Regions from separate parts of the Streptomyces sp. TN58 genome, predicted to be linked through region 1. Evidence: predicted binding sites of a transcription regulator. Region 1 holds the regulator's gene; the other holds the start of a gene.
What was found. Region 1 encodes HrcA, which represses chaperone genes, less so after heat shock. Its sites were predicted from a motif close to TTNGCACTCNGNNNNNCNGAGTGCNAA; they were not measured.

Region 2: a site for HrcA is predicted at 2,939-2,965, ahead of groES (co-chaperone GroES). Genes of this name have one in related genera too.

Annotation. Positions count from the first base shown of each region.
Region 1 covers NZ_CP018870.1:2,428,118-2,435,298, reverse strand. Annotated here, with positions in the region: gene hemW (radical SAM family heme chaperone HemW) at 126-1,358, shown strand; gene BSL84_RS11140 (Uma2 family endonuclease) at 1,459-2,016, shown strand; gene BSL84_RS11135 (DUF3097 domain-containing protein) at 2,018-2,821, opposite strand; gene BSL84_RS11130 (MBL fold metallo-hydrolase) at 2,856-3,575, opposite strand; gene hrcA (heat-inducible transcriptional repressor HrcA) at 3,736-4,752, shown strand; gene dnaJ (molecular chaperone DnaJ) at 4,753-5,892, shown strand; gene BSL84_RS11115 (nitronate monooxygenase) at 6,051-7,142, shown strand; gene BSL84_RS11110 (16S rRNA (uracil(1498)-N(3))-methyltransferase) at 7,139-7,181, shown strand, end outside.
Region 2 covers NZ_CP018870.1:4,423,686-4,430,866, forward strand. Annotated here, with positions in the region: gene BSL84_RS20225 (FtsW/RodA/SpoVE family cell cycle protein) at 1,263-2,654, opposite strand; gene groES (co-chaperone GroES) at 3,109-3,417, shown strand; gene groL (chaperonin GroEL) at 3,529-5,157, shown strand; gene BSL84_RS20240 (ester cyclase) at 5,232-5,942, opposite strand; gene BSL84_RS20245 (SDR family NAD(P)-dependent oxidoreductase) at 6,059-6,832, opposite strand; gene BSL84_RS20250 (MOSC domain-containing protein) at 6,864-7,181, opposite strand, start outside.

The sequences.
Region 1 (7,181 bases):
CTTGCGCCGGCCCGGCGGGGCGGGGCGGCGACCCGCCCCGCACCCCCCTGCCGGCCCACCGCCCCGGACCCTCCGCCCCGCAGGAGCGGGGCGGAGCCCGGCGGCGGGTGCGGGATGATGGGGGCATGCCTTCCGCACTCCCCGACGGTGAACCCATGCCCGAGGACGGCTCGCTGCCGTCGCACGCCCTGGCGGGCGCCGGGGAGCGGCCGCTCGGCTTCTACCTGCACGTCCCGTACTGCGCCACGCGCTGCGGGTACTGCGACTTCAACACCTACACGGCCACCGAGCTGCGGGGCACCGGGGGCGTGCTCGCCTCCCGCGAGAACTACGCCGACACCCTGATCGACGAGGTCCGCCTCGCCCGGAAGGTCCTCGGCGACGACCCGCGGGCCGTCCGTACCGTCTTCGTCGGCGGCGGCACGCCGACGCTGCTGCCCGCCGCCGACCTCGTACGGATGCTCGCGGCGATCCGCGACGAGTTCGGCCTGGCCGACGACGCCGAGATCACCACGGAGGCCAACCCGGAGTCCGTGGACCCGGCGTACCTGGCCGAGCTGCGCGCCGGGGGCTTCAACCGGATCTCCTTCGGCATGCAGAGCGCCAAGCAGCACGTCCTGAAGGTCCTGGACCGCACCCACACCCCCGGGCGCCCCGAGGCGTGCGTGGCCGAGGCGCGCGCGGCGGGCTTCGAGCACGTCAACCTCGACCTGATCTACGGCACCCCCGGCGAGAGCGACCAGGACTGGCGGGACTCCCTCGCCGCCGCCCTGGCAGCCGGCCCGGACCACGTCAGCGCCTACGCGCTGATCGTCGAGGAGGGCACGCAGCTGGCCCGCCGGATCCGCCGCGGCGAGGTCCCCATGACCGACGACGACGTCCACGCCGACCGCTATCTGATCGCCGACGAGGTCATGGCCCAGGCCGGGTACTCCTGGTACGAGGTGTCGAACTGGGCCACCTCGCAGGCCGGGCGCTGCCTGCACAACGAGCTGTACTGGCGCGGCGCCGACTGGTGGGGCGCCGGGCCGGGCGCGCACTCGCACGTGGGCGGGGTGCGCTGGTGGAACGTCAAGCACCCCGGCGCCTACGCCGCCGCGCTCGCCGAGGGCCGCTCCCCGGGCGCGGGGCGCGAGCTGCTGTCGGACGAGGACCGCCGCGTGGAGCGGATCCTGCTGGAGCTGCGCCTCGTGGACGGCGTCCCGCTGTCCCTGCTCGCCTCGGCGGGCCTCGCGGCCTCCCGCAAGGCCCTCGCGGACGGGCTCCTGGAGCCGGGCCCCTACGAGGCCGGGCGGGCCGTGCTGACGCTGCGCGGGCGACTGCTGGCCGACGCGGTGGTCCGGGACCTGGTCGACTGATCACCTTCCCGGGTGAACCCGCGCGGATCCGGGTCGGCGCTGCCTACCCTGTTCCTAGCCTGTCGTCGTACCTCACGGCGGCAGAAACGGAGGGCCGGAGATGACCGCTGTGGACGATCAGCGCATGACCGAGTTCTTCGAGAGCCTCGCGGCTCCCGAGGGCGTCAAGGTCGAGCTCCTCCGGGGGGAAATCGTGATGATGGCCGGGCCCGACGTGGTCCACAACCTGATCGTGCTGTTCATCGCGCGTCAGATCCCCCCCGACCGCTGGTACCCGCTCCAGACCCAGGACGTGGCTATTCCGGGGGAGTCCTCCGAGCCCCAGCCCGATCTCGTCGTGGTCGCTCCGGAAGCGCTTCCGGAGGGCAGCGGTCGGCTCCTGCCGGTGCAGGCCGTCTCGCTCCTCGTCGAGGTCGTCTCGAAGACGAGCAAGGTGCGCGACTACGTGACGAAGCGCTCCATCTATGCCGCGGGCGGTGTTCCCGCCTACCTGATCGTCGACCCCTTCGAAGCGAAGTGCACGCTGCTCACCGAGCCGTTCGGCGGCGGGGACCAGGCCGACTACCGCACGGCGCGGACCAGCAAGTTCGCAGAACCGGTCCCGCTCGATGCCCTCGGCGTGACGCTCGACACCGGGCAGTTCGGCACCCTGCCGTAGATCAGTCCGGGGCCGTGACGAAGTCGATCAGTTCCTCCACGCGGCCCAGCAGGGTCGGCTCCAGGTCCTTGTAGGACGTCACCCGGGACAGGATGCGCTGCCAGGCGGCGCCGGTGTTCTCCGGCCAGCCCAGGGCCCGGCAGACGCCCGTCTTCCAGTCCTGGCCGCGCGGGACCACCGGCCAGGCGGCGATGCCCAGCGCGGACGGCTTCACCGCCTGCCAGACGTCCACGTACGGGTGGCCCACCACCAGCACGTCCGGCGAGGTCACCGCCGCCGCGATACGGGACTCCTTCGAGCCCGTCACCAGATGGTCCACCAGCACGCCCAGCCGGGCGTCCGGGGCCGGGCCGAACTCCGCCACCACGGCCGGGAGGTCGTCGACGCCCTCCAGGTACTCCACGACCACGCCCTCGATGCGCAGGTCGTCGCCCCACACCCGCTCCACCAGTTCGGCGTCGTGGCGGCCCTCGACGTAGATCCGGCCGGCCCGGGCCACCCGAGCGCGGGCGCCGGGGACCGCGATGGAGCCGGACGCCGTACGGGTGGGCACCGCCGGGCCGCGGGGCGGGCGGACCAGGGTGACCACCTCGCCGTCCAGCAGGAAGCCGCGCGGCTCCATCGGGAACACCCGGCGCCTGCCGAAGCGGTCCTCCAGGGTCACCGTGCCCGCCTCGCAGGCCACCACCGCGCCGCAGAAGTCCGTACCCGCCACCTCGACCACCAGGTCCGGTTCCACGGCGACCTCCGGCACGGCCTTGGGTCGCTTCCACTGCGGGGTCAGGTCGGGGGAGTACTCGCGCATCCGGCCGACACTAGGCAAGCCGCGCGCGTCCCGCCTACGACACGCCGGAACGGGCCTCCAGCGTGGCGCGTTGCGCACGCACGAACTCCGCGGTGACCACCGCTCCGTGACCGGGCACGTACAGCGCGTCCTCGCCGCCCAGCGACAGCAGCCGGTCCAGGGCGGCGGGCCACTGCCGCGGCATCGCGTCCGGGCCCGCCTGCGGCTCGCCCGACTCCTCGACCAGGTCCCCGCAGAACACCGTCTCGCGTTCGCCCGGGACGAAGACGGCCAGGTCGTGCCCGGTGTGGCCGGGCCCCACGTTGGCCAGCAGCACCTGCAGCCCGCCGAGGTCCAGCGTCCACTCGCCCGACACCGCGTGGCCCGGCACCACCATCAGGTCCACCGCCTCGGCCGCCTCGTCCGCCGCGAGCCCGTGCCGCACCGCGTCCCCGCGCAGCTCGTCGCGGTCCGCGACGAGGAGCTCGGCCAGCCCGACCGCCCCGTACACCTCGGCCCCGGGGAAGGCGGCCGCGCCCAGCACGTGATCGAAATGACCGTGCGTGAATGCGATATGGGTCACGCTCCGACCCGTCAGCCGCTCGGCCTCGGCCCGCACCTCCGCACCCTCGCGCACGCACGACCCGGGGTCGACCAGGAGGACCGACTCGTCCCCCACCACCAGCCCCACCGTGCAGTCCCACACCGGCAGACGCCGCCGGCCGGCCCGCCCGGTGAGCCGTTCCCAGCCCGCCTCTTCCCATCGCACGTCCATGCCGCGACGCTACCCTGGCGGGCCTCCCTTGCCAGGGTCTTACTACCCGGCCGTACACTGAGCGGGGGCTTCCTGGCACTCGAACGGACAGAGTGCCAACGAACGCCGGACACGGCAGAACACGGCAACACGGCAACAGATCACGCTGGAGGTGTGCGCGATGCTCAGCGAACGCAGACTCGAAGTGCTGCGCGCCATCGTCCAGGACTACGTCGGGACGGAGGAGCCGGTCGGCTCCAAGGCGCTCACCGAGCGGCACCGGCTCGGCGTCTCGCCCGCCACCGTGCGCAACGACATGGCGGTCCTGGAGGAGGAGGGCTACATCGCCCAGCCCCACACCAGCGCCGGCCGGATCCCCACCGACAAGGGCTACCGCCTCTTCGTCGACAAGCTGGCGGGCGTCAAGCCGCTGTCGACACCCGAGCGCCGGGCCATCCAGAACTTCCTCGACGGAGCCGTCGACCTCGACGACGTCGTCGGCCGCACGGTGCGGCTGCTCGCGCAGCTCACCCGGCAGGTCGCGGTCGTGCAGTACCCGAGCCTGACCCGGTCGACCGTCCGGCACGTGGAGCTGCTCTCGCTCGCCCCCGCGCGCCTGATGCTCGTACTGATCACGGACACCGGACGCGTCGAGCAGCGGCTCGTCGACTGCCCGAGCCCCTTCGGCGAGGCCTCTCTCGCCGACCTGCGGGCCCGCCTCAACAGCAGGGTCGTCGGCCGGCGCTTCACCGACGTGCCGCCGCTCGTCCAGGACCTCCCGGAGTCCTTCGAGGCCGACGACCGCGGCACGGTCTCCACCGTGCTGTCGACCCTTCTCGAAACGCTGGTCGAGGAGGCGGAGGAGCGGCTGATGATCGGCGGTACCGCCAATCTCACCCGCTTCGGACACGATTTCCCCCTGACGATCAGGCCGGTGCTGGAGGCGCTGGAGGAGCAGGTCGTGCTCCTCAAGCTGCTCGGCGAGGCCAACGAGTCGGGGATGGCCGTAAGGATCGGGCACGAGAACGCCTACGAGGGGCTCAACTCCACGTCGGTCGTCTCGGTCGGTTACGGTTCGGGCGGCGAAACGGTCGCCAAACTCGGCGTGGTCGGACCGACCCGCATGGACTACCCCGGAACGATGGGAGCGGTACGCGCAGTGGCACGTTACGTCGGACAGATCCTGGCGGAGTCGTAAGTGGCCACGGACTACTACGCCGTTCTCGGCGTACGCCGCGACGCATCTCAGGACGAGATCAAGAAGGCCTTCCGGCGCCTCGCGCGTGAACTCCACCCGGACGTCAATCCGGACCCGAAGACGCAGGAGCGCTTCAAGGAGATCAACGCGGCCTACGAGGTGCTCTCGGACCCGCAGAAGAAGCAGGTCTACGACCTCGGCGGCGACCCGCTGTCCTCCTCGGGCGGCGGCGGTGGGGCCGGAGGCTTCGGAGCGGGCGGCTTCGGCAACTTCTCCGACATCATGGACGCCTTCTTCGGCCAGGCCTCGCAGCGCGGCCCGCGCTCGCGGACCCGCCGAGGCCAGGACGCCATGATCCGCCTCGACCTGGAGCTGGACGAGGCGGCCTTCGGGACGACCAAGGACATCCAGGTCGACACGGCCGTCGTGTGCACCACCTGCTCCGGTGAGGGCGCCGCCCCCGGCACCTCGGCGCAGACATGTGACATGTGCCGCGGCCGCGGTGAGGTCTCGCAGGTCACCCGGTCCTTCCTGGGCCAGGTCATGACCTCGCGCCCCTGCCCCCAGTGCCAGGGCTTCGGTACCGTCGTCCCGACCCCGTGCCACGAGTGCGCGGGCGACGGCCGGGTCCGCTCCCGCCGCAGCCTCACGGTCAAGATCCCGGCCGGTGTCGAGAACGGCACCCGGATCCAGCTCGCGGGCGAGGGCGAGGTCGGCCCCGGCGGCGGCCCCGCCGGCGACCTGTACGTGGAGATCCACGAGCTGGCGCACCCGACCTTCCAGCGGCGCGGGGACGACCTGCACTGCACGGTCACCATCCCCATGACGGCCGCCGCACTGGGCACCAAGTGCCCGCTGGAGACGCTCGACGGCCTGGAGGAGATCGACATCCGGCCCGGCACCGGCTCCGGCCAGGCGATCCCGTTGCACGGGCGCGGCGTCACGCACCTGCGCGGCGGCGGGCGCGGGGACCTGATCGTCCACGTCGAGGTCACCACCCCGACCAAGCTGGACGCCCAGCAGGAGGAGCTGCTGCGCCAGCTGGCCAAGCTGCGCGGCGAGGAACGGCCCATGGGCCAGTTCGCCCCCGGCCAGCAGGGCCTGTTCAGCCGCCTGAAGGACGCGTTCAACGGTCGCTGACCGCACGGCGCACACCGCTTCGAGCCCGGCCCGGGGACACCCCGGCCGGGCTCCTCGCGTTCCCGCGGAGGCCGTCCGTCCGCCGCGCCGGGAGCGGACTATGCCAGGCGAATGCGGTGATTCGGCCCCCCCGGGCCGGACGTGGCACGATGCAGTCCATGTCCACCGCGGCGAACGGTCTCTCCCCCCACCCGATCGTGCAGGCACCCATGGCGGGCGGCGCCTCCTGCCCGCCGCTCGCCGCCGCCGTGTGCGAGGCCGGCGGGCTGGGCTTCCTGGCCGGGGGCTACAAAACAGCCGACGGGATGTACCAGGAGATCAAGCAGGTCCGCGCGCTCACGCGGCGCCGCTTCGGCGTCAACCTCTTCATGCCGCCGACCGGCCACGTCGACCCGGCCGCGGTGGAGGCGTACCGCGGGCAGCTCGCCGGCGAAGCCAGCTGGTACGCGATCTCGCTCGCCGAGGAGGACATCCTCGGCACCAGCGACGACGGCTACGACGCCAAGCTCGCCATCCTCCTGGAGGACCCGGTACCGGTCGTGTCGTTCACCTTCGGCTGCCCCGACCCCGCGGCCCTCGCGGCCCTGCGCGAGGCCGGCACGTACACCGTCGTCACCGTGACCTGCGTGGAGGAGGCCCGCAGCGCCCAGCGGGCCGGAGCCGACGCCGTCTGCGTCCAGGGCGTCGAGGCCGGCGGCCACCAGGGCACCCACCGCGACGACCCGCAGATCGACGGCACGGCGGCCGTGGGACTGCTCGCCCTGGTGGCGCAGGTGCGGGAGGCCGTGTCCCTGCCGATCATCGCGGCCGGCGGCGTCATGCGCGGCGCGCAGATCGCCGCCCTGCTGGCGGCCGGCGCCACGGCGGCGCAGCTGGGGACGGCCTTCCTGGCCTGCCCGGAATCGGGCGCGGACCCCCTGCACAAGAAGGCGCTGACCGATCCGCTCTTCGTCCGGACGGAGCTGACCCGGGCCTTCTCCGGGCGTCCGGCGCGCGGGCTGGTCAACCGCTTCGTGCGGGAGCACGGCCCCTACGCCCCGGCCGCCTACCCCCAGGTCCACCACCTGACCAAGGGGCTGCGCAAGGCGGCCGCCGCGGCCGGCGACCCGCAGGGCATGGCCCTGTGGGCGGGCCAGGGGCACCGGCTCGCGCGGGCGCTGCCGGCGGCGCAGCTGGTGGAGGTGCTGGCGGCGGAACTGGCCGAGGCACAGAGCACGTTGAAGGAAATGCAGATGAGGAGTGCGTCATGACGGCCCCGGTGTTCGTGGTCGACGAGGTTCCTGCACGGT
Region 2 (7,181 bases), 2.0 Mb from region 1:
CCACCAATCGCTACGCGCTCCTCGACGACCGCGTCCGCCCCTCGTTCGGGGCTGGGAGGGGCGAAATCGAGGGCCGGGAAAGCCATTCCTCGGCTCAGCCGAACTCAACCCCCATCAAGACCACGACGAGATCCCACCCGTCGGCACAGACGGGGGCAATTAGGGCGAATGGCAGCCTCTCGGCCGTGCGCACTCTCCCAGACATGGATTGGCATCGCTCCAGCCGTCATCCGGCGCTTTTCCACCCCACCCAGGGGCCGGACGCCGTCCAAGAGGGGCGCGGAAAGCTTTCTGCGGCTTGTGCCCAGCCCCAGACGAACCGCAGACGCGTGATCGAGAAGCGCGCGGCCACCACTGGCGGCCTCTGCCCAACCCATGAGACTCGCGGACGCGTGATGGATAAGCGCGTAGCGATCGCTGGCGGCCTATTCCCAGCCCAAGAGGCTTGCTGACGCCGTCAGGCAGGAGCGCGTAGCGATTGGTGGCGGCCTATGTCCAGCCCATGGGGCTCGGAGACGCCGTCAGGCAGGAGCGCGTAGCGATTGGTGGCGGCCTATGTCCAGCCCATAGGGCTCGCAGGCGCCGTCGGGCAGGAGCGCGTAGCGATTTGACGCGCTCCTGGATCCGGGCACGCGGCCCCGACCTCCCCGAGGGATGTCTGGATGGCCGGCCCGTTCCTCTGGGGGCTTCCCGGCAGTCTTTCGGATTTCCGTGGCGGGACGGTCGGTCAAGGGGGGCCGAAGGCCCTCACGAAGTGACGCGACCAACGGGAGCGCCCTTGACGGGCCGGCCCGACGCGGAGAGACGATGGGACTGACGGGAAACCCCCAGGGCATTTCCGACCCTGCCCGAGTGGATCCCATTCTTCTGAAGCCTCCGCGCCCTTCTGAAGTTCGCCTTGGCTGGATCCCTCTCCGCGTATCGCCGCTGCGCCGTCCCGCCCCCGCCCCGGCGGCTCCCGCTCCGCGTATCGCCGCCGCGCCTTCCCGCCCCCGCCCCGGCGGCTCCCGCCCCCCCCCGCCGCTGCGCCTTGCGCCCCGCCCCGGCGGCTCCCGCCCCACCCCCGCCCCGGCGGCTCCCGCTCCGCGTATCGCCGCCGCGCCTTCCCGCCCCCGCCTCGGCGGCTCCCGCCCCCTACCGCCGCTGCGCCTTGCGCCCCGCCCCGGCGGCTCCCGCCCCCCCCACCGCCGCTGCGCCTTGCGCCCCGCCTCGGCGGCTCCCGCCCCACCCCCGCCCGGCGGCTGCCGCCCCGCCCCCGCCTCCTACCCCGCCACCGGGGTGATCGTTGTTTCCGCCGGGCCTCGGGCGTCCGCCTCGCGTTGGCGTTCCGCGCTGTCGCTGATGCGGAGGAGGAGGGCGATCATGATCCAGTTGGCCAGGAGGGACGAGCCGCCCTTGGCCAGGAAGGGCAGGGCCTTGCCCGTGAGGGGGATCAGGCCCGTGACGCCTCCGGCGACCACGAAGACCTGGAGCGCCAGCGCCGAGGCGAGCCCCACCGCCAGCAGCTTGCCGAAGGGGTCGCGGGCGCCGAGTGCCATCCGCAGCCCGCGCTGCACGAGGAGCCCGTAGAGGATCAGTACGGCCATGACCCCGGCCAGGCCCAGCTCCTCGCCCACCGTCGTGAGGATGAAGTCGCTGCGCCCGGCGAACTTGATCAGCTCGGGGTGGCCCATGCCGAGGCCGGTCCCCGAGACGCCGCCCGTGCCGAAGCTGAACAGCGCCTGCGCCGACTGGTCCGAGGTGACACCTGGGGGAGGGGTCTCCCAGTAGACGGAGAGCGGATTCAGCCAGGCCGCCACGCGCGCCTTCACATGCGGCTCGGTCGAGCCCACGACGAAGGCGCCCGCCGCAGCCATGAGCACACCGCAGACGATCCAGCTGGTGCGCTCGGTGGCGACGTACAGCATCACGACGAAGACGCCGAAGAAGATCAGCGACGTGCCCAGGTCCCGCTCGAAGACCAGCACCAGCATCGACAGGATCCACACCGTGACGATGGGTCCGAGCTGGCGCATCGGGGGCAGGCGCACCCCGAGGAACCGGCGGCCCGTCAGGGCGAGGGAGTCGCGGTGGATGACCAGGTAGCCGGCGAAGAAGATCGCGATCATGATCTTCACGAACTCCCCGGGCTGGACCGAGAAGCCGAAGAGGATGATCCACCGCTTGGCGCCGTACGTGTCCGCGCCGAAGAACGCCGGTGCGATCAGCAGCACCAGCGCGACCGCCATCGTGATGTAGATGAACCGCTGGAGCAGCCGGTGGTCGCGCAGCAGTGCCAGCACCGCGATGCACGCGGCCACGCCGACCACGGTCCACAGCAGCTGGCCCGGGGCGTTCGCGTCGGAGTTCCACCGCTCGATGTAGCCCTGGTCGAGCCGGTGGATCAGTACGAGCCCCAGGCCGGTCAGCAGCATGGCGAGCGGGAAGACCAGCGGGTCCGCGTAGGCGGCGAAGCGGCGTACGCCCAGATGCCCCACCAGCGACAGCAGCGTCATGCTGATGGTGAAGCCGGCGAGGTTGGGCGGGAGCTCGCCGTTCATCGCGAGGCCCGCGGCCGCGTGCCCGAAGACGGCGATGGCGATGACGAGAACGAGGAGCAGCGCCTCGGTGCGACGGCGGGCACCCGCCGTCGTCAGCGGCCTCAGTCCACGCACGGGACGCCGCCGACACCCTCGGGGGCGGGCAGGGGGCCTGCGGCGGAGGGCGGGCGGGATCCTGGATCGCCGGCGGCGCCCGGTGCGCAGGGGCCGGCGGAAGCCATGGGTCCGATTCGCTCTCCAATGAGGCGCTTTATCTTCATATCTTCTACGACGTCGATGCCGTCCCCGGGGTTCCTCCCCGAAGCCCGTAGGCCCGCCGTCCGTCCGCCGGACGCCCCGCCGAAGCCCCCGCCGGGCACCCCGCGGGGGGTGCCCGCGCAACGCCCGGCCGACGGGAATTGGCACTCCGCTTGACCGAGTGCTAATCGCCGGAATAGTCTCGCACCTGGCACTCGCCCCCGGTGAGTGCCAACACAGCGACAGGCAGGTCCGGCACCCGCGACGACGGATCGACCTGGTCGCCACCTCAGACAGTTAACCCCGGATCTCCGAAGGGGGAGGTCGGATCGTGACGACCGCCAGCTCCAAGGTTGCCATCAAGCCGCTTGAGGACCGCATCGTGGTCCAGCCGCTCGACGCCGAGCAGACCACGGCCTCCGGCCTGGTCATCCCGGACACCGCGAAGGAGAAGCCCCAGGAGGGCGTCGTCCTCGCGGTCGGCCCGGGTCGCTTCGAGGACGGCCAGCGTCTCCCGCTGGACGTCACCGTCGGCGACATCGTGCTGTACAGCAAGTACGGCGGCACCGAAGTGAAGTACAGCGGCGAGGAGTACCTCGTCCTCTCGGCTCGCGACGTGCTCGCGATCGTCGAGAAGTAATTTCGCTTCACAGCACTGCTTTGAGCTGCGCCCCTGGTCACCCCGCTGATTGCCGGGCGGCGAGGGGCGCAGCCCGTTAAACCGAGTTTTCGAGAGGGCTGAACCGCTCCCATGGCGAAGATCCTGAAGTTCGACGAGGACGCCCGTCGCGCCCTCGAGCGCGGCGTCAACAAGCTTGCCGACACGGTCAAGGTGACGATCGGCCCCAAGGGCCGCAACGTCGTCATCGACAAGAAGTTCGGCGCCCCCACCATCACCAACGACGGTGTCACCATCGCCCGCGAGGTCGAGCTGGACGACCCGTACGAGAACCTGGGCGCGCAGCTCGTGAAGGAGGTGGCGACCAAGACCAACGACATCGCGGGCGACGGCACCACCACCGCCACCGTGCTGGCCCAGGCGCTGGTCCGCGAGGGTCTGCGCAACGTCGCCGCCGGCGCTTCCCCGGCCGCCCTGAAGAAGGGCATCGACGCCGCGGTCAAGGCCGTGTCCGAGGACCTCCTCGCGACCGCCCGCCCGATCGAGGACAAGTCCGACATCGCCGCCGTCGCCGCGCTCTCCGCGCAGGACGCCCAGGTCGGCGAGCTCATCGCCGAGGCGATGGACAAGGTCGGCAAGGACGGTGTCATCACCGTCGAGGAGTCCAACACCTTCGGCCTGGAGCTGGAGTTCACCGAGGGCATGGCCTTCGACAAGGGCTACCTCTCGCCGTACATGGTCTCCGACCAGGAGCGTATGGAGGCCGTCCTCGACGACCCGTACATCCTGATCAACCAGGGCAAGATCTCCTCCATCCAGGACCTCCTGCCGCTGCTGGAGAAGGTCATCCAGGCGGGTGGCTCCAAGCCGCTGCTGATCATCGCCGAGGACGTCGAGGGCGAGGCGCTCTCCACCCTCGTCGTCAACAAGATCCGCGGCACCTTCAACGCGGTGGCCGTCAAGGCCCCGGGCTTCGGTGACCGCCGCAAGGCGATGCTGCAGGACATGGCCACCCTCACCGGTGCCACCGTCATCGCCGAGGAGGTCGGCCTCAAGCTCGACCAGGCCGGTCTGGACGTGCTGGGTTCCGCCCGCCGCGTGACCATCTCCAAGGACGACACCACCATCGTCGACGGTGCGGGCAGCTCCGACGAGGTCCTCGGCCGCGTGAACCAGATCAAGGCCGAGATCGAGGCCACGGACTCCGACTGGGACCGCGAGAAGCTGCAGGAGCGCCTGGCGAAGCTCGCCGGTGGCGTCTGCGTCATCAAGGTCGGCGCCGCCACCGAGGTGGAGCTCAAGGAGAAGAAGCACCGTCTGGAGGACGCCATCTCCGCGACCCGCGCCGCGGTCGAGGAGGGCATCGTCTCCGGTGGTGGCTCCGCGCTCGTCCACGCCGTGAAGGTCCTCGACGGCAACCTCGGCCTGTCGGGCGACGAGGCCACCGGTGTCGCGGTCGTGCGCCGCGCCGCCGTCGAGCCGCTGCGCTGGATCGCCGAGAACGCGGGCCTTGAGGGCTACGTCATCACCTCGAAGGTCTCCGAGCTCGACAAGGGCCAGGGCTTCAACGCCGCCTCCGGCGAGTACGGCGACCTGGTCAAGGCCGGCGTCATCGACCCGGTGAAGGTCACCCGTTCCGCGCTGGAGAACGCCGCCTCCATCGCCTCCCTGCTGCTCACGACCGAGACCCTGGTCGTCGAGAAGCCGGCCGAGGACGAGGGCGACGCCGGTCACGGCCACGGTCACGGCCACAGCCACTGACCCGCTCCACGTCGAAGGCCCCGCTCCGCAGCCGCGGAGCGGGGCCTTCCCCGTGTGCGGACACCCCCCTGGAGCTAGGTGGCGTAGGGCGATCCGGTTCCGCCCATCTGGCGCTGGAGGGCGCCGGGGTTGTAGTGCCACCAGCCCTCGATGATCTCTCCGTCCTGGCACCGGAAGGTCGTGGTGCCGGACATCTCGTACGTCTTCCCGGTCGGTGGGACCCCCATGAACTCTCCCGTGTGGGTGCCGCGCCAGTTCCAGATGGTCGTGACCATGTCCCCCTCGGCCACCTGCGCGGTCGGCTCGAAGGTCATGTCGAAGGCGGCGCGCCACATCTCCATGTCGGAGCGCATGTTCTCGCGCCCGATGACGGTGGGTTCCTCCTTGCTGACGTCGTGGTCGATGTAGTTCGTCGCGAAGCACTCGTCGATGACGCTCATGTCGCCGGCCATGGCGGCTTCCTGGAACACCCGGCTGCAGAGTTGCTTGTTGAGGTGTTCGTCGCGGACGACGTCGAGGTTCATGAACTTCGGCATCCCCTCGCAGAGGGACACCATCTCGTGGAACATCCGGTCCGTCTCGGGGAGCTGAGAGTTCTTCATCGCCTCCTCGTACGAGGCGAACTCCACCATGTCCACGAAGTGGGTCGGGGCATCGCGGTCCTGGCCGATCATCGTGTGCGTGGCGGTGCGCCTGCCGCTGCTCTGTTCAGCCCAGCGGTCGATGAGCGCGTTCATCTCATCGAACCGCGTGGTCTCATAATCGATCACCTGTACGAATGTCATCGCGTCGCCTCCCGCTGGAGATGGGACATGTCCAGTTTAGGGAGAGTTAGCCCGTTTGGCGGTCCAGGTCGTCCAGACGGGACCGCGGCGGAGGGCCTGCCGACAGGCCATGAACGCTACTGCGGCCCGTACTTGCGGCCGGTACGCGAGGACACCCCGCCCAGCAGCCCGCGCGGCGTCAGCTTCACGACACCCATCAGCGCCTTGTACCGCGGGTCCGGGATCGACACCGTCTTCCCGCGCGCCAGGTCGGCCAGCGCGGCGGCCACCAGCTTGTCGGCGTCCAGCCACATCCAGCCGGGGATGTTGTCCGTGCCCATGCCGGCGCGCTGGTGGAACTCCGTGCGTACGAAGCCGGGGCACAGCGCCATCAGCCGGACCCCGGACCCCGCCATGTCCCGCGCCGCGCCCTGGGTGAACTGCACGACCCAGGCCTTGCTGGCCCCGTACGTACCGCGCGGTACGAAGGCGGCCACCGAGGCCACGTTGATCACGCCGCCGCGGCCGCGCGTGCGCATCGACTCCGAAGCCGCCGAGGTCAGCCGCAGCACGGCCTCGACGTGGACCTTGAGCATGGTCAGCTCGTCGGCCATGGAGACTTCCAGGTAGCGGCCCTTGTTGCCGAAGCCCGCGTTGTTGACCAGCAGGTCGACCGGATGCGTACGGTCGCCGAGGCGTTTCTCCACCGCCGCGATGCCCGCGTCGGTGGAGAGGTCGGCGGCCAGCACCTCGGCCTCGATCCCGTGCAGGTCGTGGAGCTCCGTGGCCTGCTCGCCGAGCCGCTTGGTGTCGCGCGCCACCAGCACGAGGTTGTGCCCCTGGGCGGCCAGCCGCCGGGCGAAGGCGGCGCCGATGCCCGCCGTGGATCCCGTAATCAACGCAGTCGTCATAGGCGCAACCTAGCCGCCCCGGACGACGCCGCTATCGCACCCCGGCCCCGGTCCCGTGCTTCTCCACGTACTGGAGCACCTTCTCGTGCGCCTCCGGCTCCATCGCCGCCCCCGCTGCCAGGGTCCGCGGCAGCAGGGCGCGCTCGGTGGTGAAGGCGCGGAACCACAGCTGCACCGTCACGTCGTGGTCCGGCCGGTGGATGATCTCGATGGGGTCGCCGGGGGAGACGGAACCCTCCTGGATCACCCTCAGGTACGCGCCCGGCCGGGCCTCCCGGGTGAAGCGCCTGACCCAGCCGGCCTCGCCCAGCACACCCTGGAAGGTGCGGCACGGGATGCGGGCCGAGGC